Regions from separate parts of the Pseudomonas sp. GNP014 genome, predicted to be linked through region 1. Evidence: riboswitches for the same ligand, from Rfam matches in the RefSeq annotation. Region 1 holds a riboswitch; each other region holds the start of a gene.
What was found. A riboswitch is a leader RNA that binds a small molecule or an ion and turns the genes downstream of it on or off. The one in region 1 is predicted to bind cobalamin.
Positions count from the first base shown of each region.

Region 2: another riboswitch for cobalamin. It lies ahead of ACXX9E_RS18195 (CbtB domain-containing protein); the one in region 1 lies ahead of ACXX9E_RS21415 (TonB-dependent receptor plug domain-containing protein).
Region 3: another riboswitch for cobalamin. It lies ahead of cobO (cob(I)yrinic acid a,c-diamide adenosyltransferase); the one in region 1 lies ahead of ACXX9E_RS21415 (TonB-dependent receptor plug domain-containing protein).

Region 1 is NZ_JBTGUS010000001.1:4,754,573-4,757,841, forward strand. It holds gene ACXX9E_RS21410 (LysR family transcriptional regulator) at 1-856, shown strand, start outside; cobalamin riboswitch at 901-1,106, shown strand; gene ACXX9E_RS21415 (TonB-dependent receptor plug domain-containing protein) at 1,198-3,135, shown strand; gene ACXX9E_RS21420 ((2Fe-2S) ferredoxin domain-containing protein) at 3,135-3,269, shown strand, end outside.
Region 2 is NZ_JBTGUS010000001.1:4,062,905-4,066,173, reverse strand. It holds gene cobW (cobalamin biosynthesis protein CobW) at 1-19, opposite strand, end outside; cobalamin riboswitch at 120-329, opposite strand; cobalamin riboswitch at 1,080-1,301, shown strand; gene ACXX9E_RS18195 (CbtB domain-containing protein) at 1,422-1,619, shown strand; gene ACXX9E_RS18190 (CbtA family protein) at 1,631-2,332, shown strand; gene ACXX9E_RS18185 (cobalamin biosynthesis protein) at 2,329-2,742, shown strand; gene cobM (precorrin-4 C(11)-methyltransferase) at 2,822-3,269, shown strand, end outside.
Region 3 is NZ_JBTGUS010000001.1:3,086,630-3,089,898, forward strand. It holds gene ACXX9E_RS13905 (PQQ-dependent sugar dehydrogenase) at 1-471, opposite strand, end outside; gene ACXX9E_RS13910 (hypothetical protein) at 538-1,122, opposite strand; cobalamin riboswitch at 1,286-1,517, shown strand; gene cobO (cob(I)yrinic acid a,c-diamide adenosyltransferase) at 1,599-2,210, shown strand; gene ACXX9E_RS13920 (cobyrinic acid a,c-diamide synthase CobB) at 2,207-3,269, shown strand, end outside.

The sequences.
Region 1 (3,269 bases):
CAGCGCCGCGCTGGGCAGTTTTACCGCTGCTGCGCTGGAGGCTGATTTACTGCCCGGCCAGGTCGCTGCCGCGATCAAGCGGCTGGAACGCGAACTGGATGTGCGCCTGTTCGCCCGCACCACCCGCAGCCTGCGCCTGACCGCCGAAGGCGAGCAGTACTTGCCCACCGCCCACGCGGTGCTCGAAGCCCTCAAGCAGGGCGAGGACAATTTGCGGGGGGAAAACGCCACCTTGCGCGGCGTGTTGCAAGTCACCGCGCCGTCGGATCTGGGGCGCAATATCCTGCTGCCGTGGCTGACGCAGTTCCGCCGCCAGCACCCGGAGCTGACCTTGCGATTGGTGCTGTCGGATCAGATGGTCGATCTGTTTCGCGACCCGGTGGACGTGGCGATTCGTTATGGCGCCAACGTGGATGCCAACTACGTAGCGCTGCCGCTGGCACCGTGGAACCGGCGGGTGCTGGTCGCCTCGCCTGAATACGTGCAACGCCACGGCCAGCCGCAGACCCCGGATGAACTGCTGGATCATCAGTGCCTGCTCTATTTGCAGACTGGCCGGGTCTACGACAAATGGAACCTGGGCAATCAGACCGTGCAAGTCTCGGGGCCGCTGTTCAGCGACGACGCCGACGTGGTGCGGCGCTGGGCGCTGGACGGCGAAGGGATCGCCTACAAATCCTGGCTGGATGTCAGCGCCGACATCGCATCAGGTCGCCTGCTTGTATTGCTGCCGGAGCAACCCGGCGAGACCTCGCCGTTGAGCCTGGTATGCCCGCATCGCAAGCAGATTACCCCGGCCGTGTCACAGCTCTATACGTGGCTGAGCGGCCAGTTCGCGGCGCTGAAACCGATGTGAGCAGAAGTCCCGCCAGAAGTTGACGAACGCTGTTGCGAGTGTTCAGATGCGGGCCTGTTTCAGGTGCCCCCTGCCGCCGTGCTTGGGGTGAAACGGGAAACCGGTACGTTCATTGCGAACAAGTCCGGTGCTGCCCCCGCAACGGTAGGCGCGTGATGCTTTCGACAGACCACTGTGGCCAGACGGCCATGGGAAGGTGAAAGCCTCGATACGCGCGAGCCCGGAGACCGGCCTGAAATGCGTTTGGCAAAATCCTGCGGTGGGCGGGCATGGGCCGGTATTGGCTGTGCGCGATGCCTTCTCCTGCATGCTCTTCTGCGAAGATCCTTTTCGAGAAGACAATGATTCGACCTTTCAACACTTCTGCACCAACCCTGCTGTTCGGCTGCCTGCTCAGCCCTTTGCTGCTGGCCGACGACAAGCCACTGCAACTCGATCAGCAAATCGTTTCCGCGCCGTCAGTGGAATCCACCACCGTCGCCGACATGGCGCAGTACGGCAGCAAAATCGAGAGGGTTTCCCGCGAACAAATCGAACGTGCCGGCCCCGGCGCCGATGTCAGCCGCGTCCTGCAGATGTTCATTCCCGGCCTGTACGTGGCGCCGAAAAACGGCCCGTTCGACTACGGCACCTATTCGTTGCTCGGCGGCCGTAACGACGACACGCTGATCCTGCTCGACGGTGTGCGCCTGAACAATCGTCTGTACGGCGGCCTGTACCTGGACACCCTGCCGGCCAACGCCATCGAACGCATCGAAGTGCTCAAGGGCGGGCAAAGCCTGCTGTTCGGCACCCAGGCGGTCTCGGGGGTGATAAACATCGTCACCCGCAGCCCGCAATCGCGCAAAGCCGCCGGCGAAGTGAATCTGGGCGTGGACAGCTTTGGCGGCACGACCGAAGACGTCCGGGTCGAAAACATCTTCAGCAACGGTTTCGGCGAACTGGGTTTGCTCGCCTATGCCAGCCACAACGTCTCCGACGGTTACCAGCCGTACCGCAACCGCGACATGAAGAACGTCAGCGAGAAAAACCGTGCCTACGAAGTCACCACCTTCGGCGGCAAGGCGATTCAATCGTTCGCCGATGACGCGCGGCTGGAACTGTTCTATCAGTACGCCGACGCCAACCTCGATTTCGCCCGCCCGCTGAACAACCACAACACCACCAACGACCGTGTGCAGCAGATCGCCACGGCGACCTTCGAACAGACCGTCAACGAGCGCGTGAGCTACTTCGTCAAAGGCCACATCAACGACTGGGACACCCGCTACACCCGCGTCAACAACGTGGATGGCGGCGGTACCAAGGTCATCAACCACAACGACTACTGGGGCTTCACCGATTGGGGCGTACAGGCCGAAGGCAAGGCGCAATTGCCCGGCGGCCATGTCCTGGTGTTCGGCACCGACAACCAGTGGTTCAAGGGTCAGGACGATGTGCTGGTGATCGACAACGACAAGGCCGAAGCCCACGCGATCTACACGCAGTTGCGCCCGCAAATCGCCGCCCTGCCCGACTGGCACCCGAGCCTCGGCATTCGTCACGAAGCCATGAGCGGCGGCGATGGCGCCACGGTCGGCATGCTCACCTCACTGTACGACCTCAACGATAACTGGGCCGTGCGCGGTCAGTACGGCAGCGCCTACAAACTGCCGAATGCCGAGCAGCTGTTCGTCAACGAGCCGGGCGACGAGATCGGCAACCGCAACCTCAAGCCGGAGAAAAGCCGCAACGCCGAACTCGGTGTCGACTACCAGGGCTTTCTGCTCGAGCGCGAATTCAGCGCCAGCGTCAGCCTGTTCAAACGCAAGATCGACGACCTGATCACCCTCGACGGCATGCAGTGGGTCAACGGTGAGGGGCAGATCCGCATGCGCGGTTTCGAGGCCGACGCGAAACTGGCGCTCACCCAGCGATGGAGCCTGCAAGCGGACCTGACGCGCAATCTCACCGAGTCGCGCAGCGGCGTGAGCATCAACGACATCCCGGGATTCTTCGCCCGCTCAAGGGTGGGTTATGAGTCGGAAAATCGTATGTGGGGGGCCGGGGGTGCGATCCGCTACATACGCGATATCAAGAGTTCGAAGCAGGTGCAGTACGGCAACTATTCGGTGGTCGATGCCGATGCTTATCGCTACCTCGACCACGCGCATCAGCACCGTGTAAGCCTGCTGATGGAAAACCTGTTCGACCGCGATTACGTCACCAGCCGTTCGAACAATGTCGATAATCTCGGCCGGCCGTTCACCTCTGAAATTCGCTACACGTACCGCTTCTGATGAGTGAAATCACCAAGGTCGACGGCGTCGATACTCATCCGGACTGGTCGCAAGTGCCCGATCACGCGCGCCATGTGTTCCTCTGCACCGGCCCGCGCTGTACTCAGCGCGGCGCCTTGCAGTTATGGAAAACC
Region 2 (3,269 bases), 690 kb from region 1:
GTTTGGCCAGTGTTTTCATCGGTATGCCCTTTGGCAAATCGGCGGGCATACGGGACGAGAACCGGCAACGCGCATGCGCGCCGGAAGCGTTCGCCACCGGATCACCCCGCCCGGTTGTAGTGAGAATCTGTGACGAGGCAGGTCTCCTGGCTGACGGCGTTCAGGCTTGGCCTGGCATTCGCTGCGCCTTCCCGCTGGCTCTTTGATCGAGCTGGCAGTGGCGTGGCAGCGAACTTCACCGTTCACAGTTGCGGGGGCAGCCGCGGCTTTGACCGCGTTCCCTTCTTAGCTTCGGCATGTGCCGAAGAACCTCGAAAGCGCAAGGCTACGCATGGTGTGGGGATGGGTCAATGTTTGGATTGGGGGTGTATCCGTTTCTGCGGGTGTTGCTGATTAGGGTTCCGCCCTTACGGCGGGTCACTTTTTCCAGACGCCGAAAAAGTAACCAAAAAGGCTTTACCCTGACGTTCGGCCCTCGCCTAGGCTCGGGTCCCTTCGCTCCGGGATCTATCCGGGGGGCATCGCCTCCGGTTTGCTGCGCTGCACCTCCTCTCGATGTGTTTGGCTGCGCCAAACGGTCGCTACGCTCCCACCCCCGGCTAAATCCCTCCACTCAGCCTGCCGACGGGCGCTGAGATCAAAAGCGGTACTCGAGCTAACGCTCATTGTGTTGAGTGGTGAGAAGCAAGGGCTGTGTGCTGTGTGCTGTGGGCTGCCTTTGCTTTTCTGTGGGAGCTGGCTTGCCAGCGATAGCGGCCTGACAGCCGACCAAGCTCTCGCAGACTGCTCGCGATCCACCTGTAGGAGTAAGCCTGCTCGCGATGACGACCAGCCAGACGACCAACGTCTACCCGTTGACCTCAATCCCTGTGGGAGCTGGCTTGCCAGCGATGGCGGCCTGAAAGCCGACCAGGCTCTTGCAGACTGACGCCGGGGGCAGCCTTTTTGGTTATTTTTCGCTGGGCCGGCATTCCGGCGTCTGGAAAAAGTGACCCACCGTAAGGGCGGGAGCCCAATCAACAACACCCGCAGCAACGGATATGCCCATTCAATTGACTAAATTCCCCCCCACATGCTCTCCTACACAACTTGTTACGGGTGCCCTTCACAGGGTGAAACGGGAAACCGGTGAATCATGTGCTTTACTCAAAGCCATGTCAGTCCGGTGCTGCCCCCGCAACGGTAAGCGAGCGAAGTGTCAGATCCACTGTGTCCCTGCGGCATGGGAAGGTGACGCTTGCAAGTCGGCCTGACGCCAACCCCTCGTGAGCCCGGAGACCGGCCCGCAACACACAGCGCGCATTTGCGTCGCTGAACCTGACAACCCGCGGTGGGCGGGCGCTGTTCGAACCTCTGCGTGCCTGACTCGCAGGGGTTTTCATGCGCTCTATTCACCCGCTGACACTCCAGAGGGAAGCGCCATGTCGATCATCAGCAGCACCGCCAGCAACACAGACAAAATCGCCAGCACCGCCACACTGAGCCAACGCCTGATCGCGGCGTTCTTCACCTCGATCCTCGGTGCCGGCCTCGTCTACTTCGCCGGTTTTTCGCACATCGAAGCGGTGCACAACGCCGCTCACGATACCCGCCACAGCGCCGCGTTCCCGTGCCACTGAGACCTGCCGACATGATCAAGCGTATTGCGCAAACCGCAGGTTTTACCGGGCTGCTGGCCGCCCTGCTCCTGACGCTGCTGCAGAGCTTCTGGGTTTCACCACTGATTCTGCAGGCTGAAACCTTTGAAAAAGCCGAACCGGTTGTTGCGGTCCACGAACACGCTGCCGGCACCGCGGCGCACACCCACGACGCCGAAGCCTGGGAGCCGGAAGACGGCTGGCAGCGTGTGGCCTCGACCACCGGCGGCAATCTGGTGGTGGCGGTCGGTTTCGCGCTGATGCTCGCCGGTCTGTACACCCTGCGTGCACCGACCAAAACCTCGCAAGGCCTGCTCTGGGGCCTGGCCGGTTACGCCACCTTCGTCCTCGCTCCGACGCTGGGCCTGCCGCCTGAACTGCCCGGCACCGCTGCCGCCGATCTGGCCTCGCGGCAGCTGTGGTGGATCGGTACCGCCGCGTCCACGGCCGTCGGCCTCGCGCTGATCGCCTTCAGCCGTCCATGGGTGATGAAGATCCTCGGGGTAGCGATCCTTGCGGTGCCCCATGTGATTGGCGCGCCACAACCGGAAGTGCACTCCATGCTCGCCCCTGAAGCACTTGAAGCCCAGTTCAAAATCGCTTCGCAGTTGACCAACGTGGCGTTCTGGCTGGCCCTGGGCCTGATCAGCGCGTGGTTGTTCCGCCGCAAAAGCGATGGTCACTACCACTTATGATGAATGACCGCGCAGCGTCGACCTTTGTGGTCGGCCTGGGCTGCCAGCGTGGCTGCCCGGCCAGCACGCTGCGCGCGTTACTCGATCAGGCCTTGCAGGCCCATCGCATTGAACTTGAGGCAGTCAAGGCCCTGGCCAGTATCGACCTCAAGCGTGATGAACCGGGTTTGCAGGAACTTGCCGCACAACTGGCTCTGCCGTTGCTGTACTTCAGCAGCGCAGAACTGGCCGGTTATCAGCAACGGCTCAGTCACCACTCGCAAATCGCCTACGAGCGAACCGGTTGTTACGGCGTGGCGGAAAGTGCCGCCCTGGCCCTGGCCGAACAACTGATTCAGGCCCCGGCAAAGCTGCTGATTTCCCGTCAAAAATACGCCCAGGCGACGTTGGCCTTGGCCGGCGCTGCGTAAACCCCCGATAATCCCCGCCCTCGATCATGAGCAATCTTCATCTGAAGGGTTGCTGCGGCTGTTTTCAAAGGATTCCACGATGACCGTCTACTTCATCGGCGCCGGCCCCGGCGACCCGGAATTGATCACCGTCAAAGGCCAGCGGCTGATCCGTCGCTGCCCGGTGATCATCTATGCAGGCTCGCTGGTCCCGGCGGCGGTGCTGGAGGGGCATCAGGCGGAGACCGTGGTCAACAGCGCCGAATTGCATCTGGAGCAGATCATTGAGTTGATCAAGGTCGCCCATGCCAACGGTCAGGATGTGGCGCGCGTGCATTCGGGCGATCCGAGCCTGTACGGCGCGATCGGCGAGCAAATTCGCCATCTGCGCGAGCTGAACATTCCGTTCGAGATCATCCCCGGCGTGACGGCAACAGCGGCGTGTGCGGCGTTGTTAGGCGCCGAACTCACCCTGCCGGATGTGTCGCAGAGCGTGATTCTGACCCGTTATGCCGACAAAACCGCGATGCCGGCGGGCGAAGAACTCG
Region 3 (3,269 bases), 1.7 Mb from region 1:
GCCGAACGGCGAGTTGAGGTTTTGCAAAAATACTGTGCGGGTCTCCGCTACGCCGTCGTGATCGGCATCGCGCAGCAGGGTGATACGGTTCGGGCTCGGCACGCCGGCACCGGCCTTGCCCATGACTTTTTTCATGACCCAGCCACGAATGCCGCTGCTGTCGTCCGGTTTCGGCGGGGCGTTGGTTTCCGCTACCAGCACGTCACCATTGGGTAGTACGTAAAGCCAGCGCGGATGATCGAGGCCTTCGGCAAACGCGGCCACTTGGGTGCCGGCCGCAGCGGTTGGTTTGCCGCCGGCGGGCCAGCCGACTGCCGGAGCGATGTTCACTGTCGGGATCAGGGTCTTGTTCGGTTCGGGCAGTTTCGGTGACGGGCCGGTGCCGTCGGAGACTTGCAGGCTAGAGGATTCACCGCAGGCGGTGAGCCCTCCGGCGAGGGCGATGACGAAAGCGAGTCGGGTTTTGCGCATTACTGATCTTCCCTATGAATGCATTCCTAATCATAGAGGAGCTGACGCGCCCGATGGTTCAACCGCTTAGCCACGGGCCTCTTTGAACAGCACGGCGATGCCCGGGTGATAGTTGCCGGCTTCGCTGCGCAGTTTTCGGTAGGCGTAAGGGAAGTACCAGGCGACCGCGCAGGTGTGTTCCTTTTGCAGATCGTCGACCATGTCCTGCAATTCTTCAGGGCTGGCGCTGTGCTGGGCCTTTTGCGGGGCGACGAACAGGCAGCCAAGCCGCAGATCACTGGCGTAGCTGATGCGTTTGGCGTCGCTGGTAATGTCCTGCAGGGCCTGGGTCAGGTTGAGGTTGTTGACCCGTGGCCAGCGCTGCGTGGCCTGAATGAAGGCGCGGTCGTCAGTCCCGGCGATAAACAGATCGGCGCGGGCGTTGCGCTCGCCATCCTCGTTCTGTTTGCGGGTGGGCGTCTGGCTGAGGGTCACCAGTTCGGCCATCCAGGCTGCCGCCGAGAGCAATCCGAGATTGGCGTTCTCGTCATGCCAGTAAGGCGTGTCGCTGTCGCCGCGCACGGCGTTGTAACGGTCGATACAGTCAAACCAGCGTTCAAGCACCGGGCGCAGGAATTCCAGGCGCGGGTTGCTGATGATCATGCCTTGCATCGTCATCATCCTTATTGTTGTGATGGGCTTTTCCGGGAAAAGCATGGCTCTTTGATATCACTTGTATCAGTGTGGCACAAGATTGGCGTCAGATAATTGATCGACGGCAGTTATTCGACCGATGTCCCCCTCTTTAATTGACGCTCCACCCCCAACCCTCTAACCTTCGCGGCTTGTTTCAGGTGCTCTGTGACACCCCGTCGACAGAGTGAAACAGGGAAGCCGGTGAGGGTTGTCTTCGCGCGAAGAGCCACCACAATCCCGGCGCTGCCCCCGCAACGGTAAATGAGTAAAAGCTGCGCCTTGAGCCACTGCCTCGACAGAAGCGGGAAGGCGCGCAGCCAGGCGCATCGCCGCTCATGAGCCCGGAGACCGGCCTGATCCATCCAGCGGCATCACGGTGGGCGATGCCAGGCTTTTTGCCGTCTATTCTTGTGCCTGCCCGCCGTTATTCAGCCTCAACGGAGAGCTCCCCCATGACTGATTCCCCCGAGCGTGATGAACGCCATCTGGCGCGCATGCAGCGCAAAAAAGCCGTGATCGACGAGCGCATCGCCAACTCGCCCGATGAGTGCGGTCTGGTGCTGGTGCTGACCGGCAACGGCAAAGGCAAAAGCAGTTCGGCGTTCGGCATGCTTGCCCGCGCGATGGGCCACGGCATGCAGTGCGGCGTGGTGCAGTTCATCAAGGGCCGTAACAGCACCGGCGAAGAGCTGTTTTTCCGCCGCTTCCCGGAGCAAGTGCGCTTTCATGTGATGGGCGAGGGTTTCACCTGGGAAACCCAGGATCGTCAGCGCGATATCGCCGCCGCCGAAGCGGCGTGGGAAGTGTCCCGCGAGCTGTTGCGCGATCCGTCGATCGGCCTGGTGGTGCTGGATGAATTGAACATCGCCCTCAAGCACGGCTACCTCGACCTCGATCGGGTACTGAGCGACTTGCAGGCGCGTCCGCCGATGCAGCACGTGGTCGTCACCGGCCGCGCAGCCAAGCCGGAAATGATCGAGATGGGTGACACCGTCACCGAAATGGGCATGCTCAAACATGCCTTCCAGGCCGGCATCAAAGCGCAGAAAGGCGTCGAACTTTGAATCAGCCACGTCACTGCCCGGCGGTGTTGATCGCTGCGCCGGCCTCCGGTCAGGGCAAGACTACCGTCACCGCTGCGCTGGCGCGTTTGCATCGCAATCAGGGGCGCAAGGTGCGCGTCTTCAAGTGCGGCCCGGACTTTCTCGATCCGATGATTCTCGAGCGCGCCAGCGGTGCGCCGGTGTATCAACTGGACATGTGGATGGTCGGCGAGCAGGACAGTCGGCGTTTGCTGTGGGAAGCGGCCGCCGAGGCCGATCTGATCCTGATCGAAGGTGTGATGGGCCTGTTCGACGGCACGCCATCAAGCGCCGATCTGGCGCGGCATTTCGGCGTGCCGGTACTTGGCGTGATCGACGGCACCGCGATGGCGCAGACTTTCGGTGCGTTGGCGCTGGGCCTGGCGAAGTATCAACCGGATCTACCGTTCGCTGGCGTGCTGGCCAACCGCGTCGGCACCTTGCGTCACGCGCAATTGCTCGAAGGCAGCCTCACTGAAGGCCTGCGCTGGTACGGCGCGCTTTCCCGCGAAACCGGAATCGAGTTGCCGAGCCGGCACCTCGGTCTGGTGCAGGCCAGTGAGCTCAATGACCTGGATCTGCGTCTCGACGCGGCCGCCGAAGCATTGGCCAGCAGTTGCGAGGTAGCGCTGCCACCGGCCGTGGAATTTGCCGCGCCTGAAGTCATCACCGCCGAACCATTGCTCGAAGGCGTGCGCATTGCCGTCGCCCGCGATGAAGCCTTTGCCTTTATCTACGGCGCCAGCCTCGACCTGTTGCGGGCGATGGGCGCCGAGTTGAGTTTTTTCTCGCCGATCCGCGACACGCAATTGCCCGAGGCCGACAGCCTGTATCTGCCTGGCGGTTACCCGGAACTGCACCACGCGGCGTTGTCGCAAAACACCGCAATGCTCGACGCGATCCGCGCGCACCATGCGGCCGGCAAGCCGTTGCTCGCCGAATGTGGCGGCATGCTCTATCTGCTTGATTCGTTGACCGATGTCGAAGGCCGCCGTGCCGAACTGCTCGGGCTGCTGCGCGGTGATGCGGTGATGCAAAAAC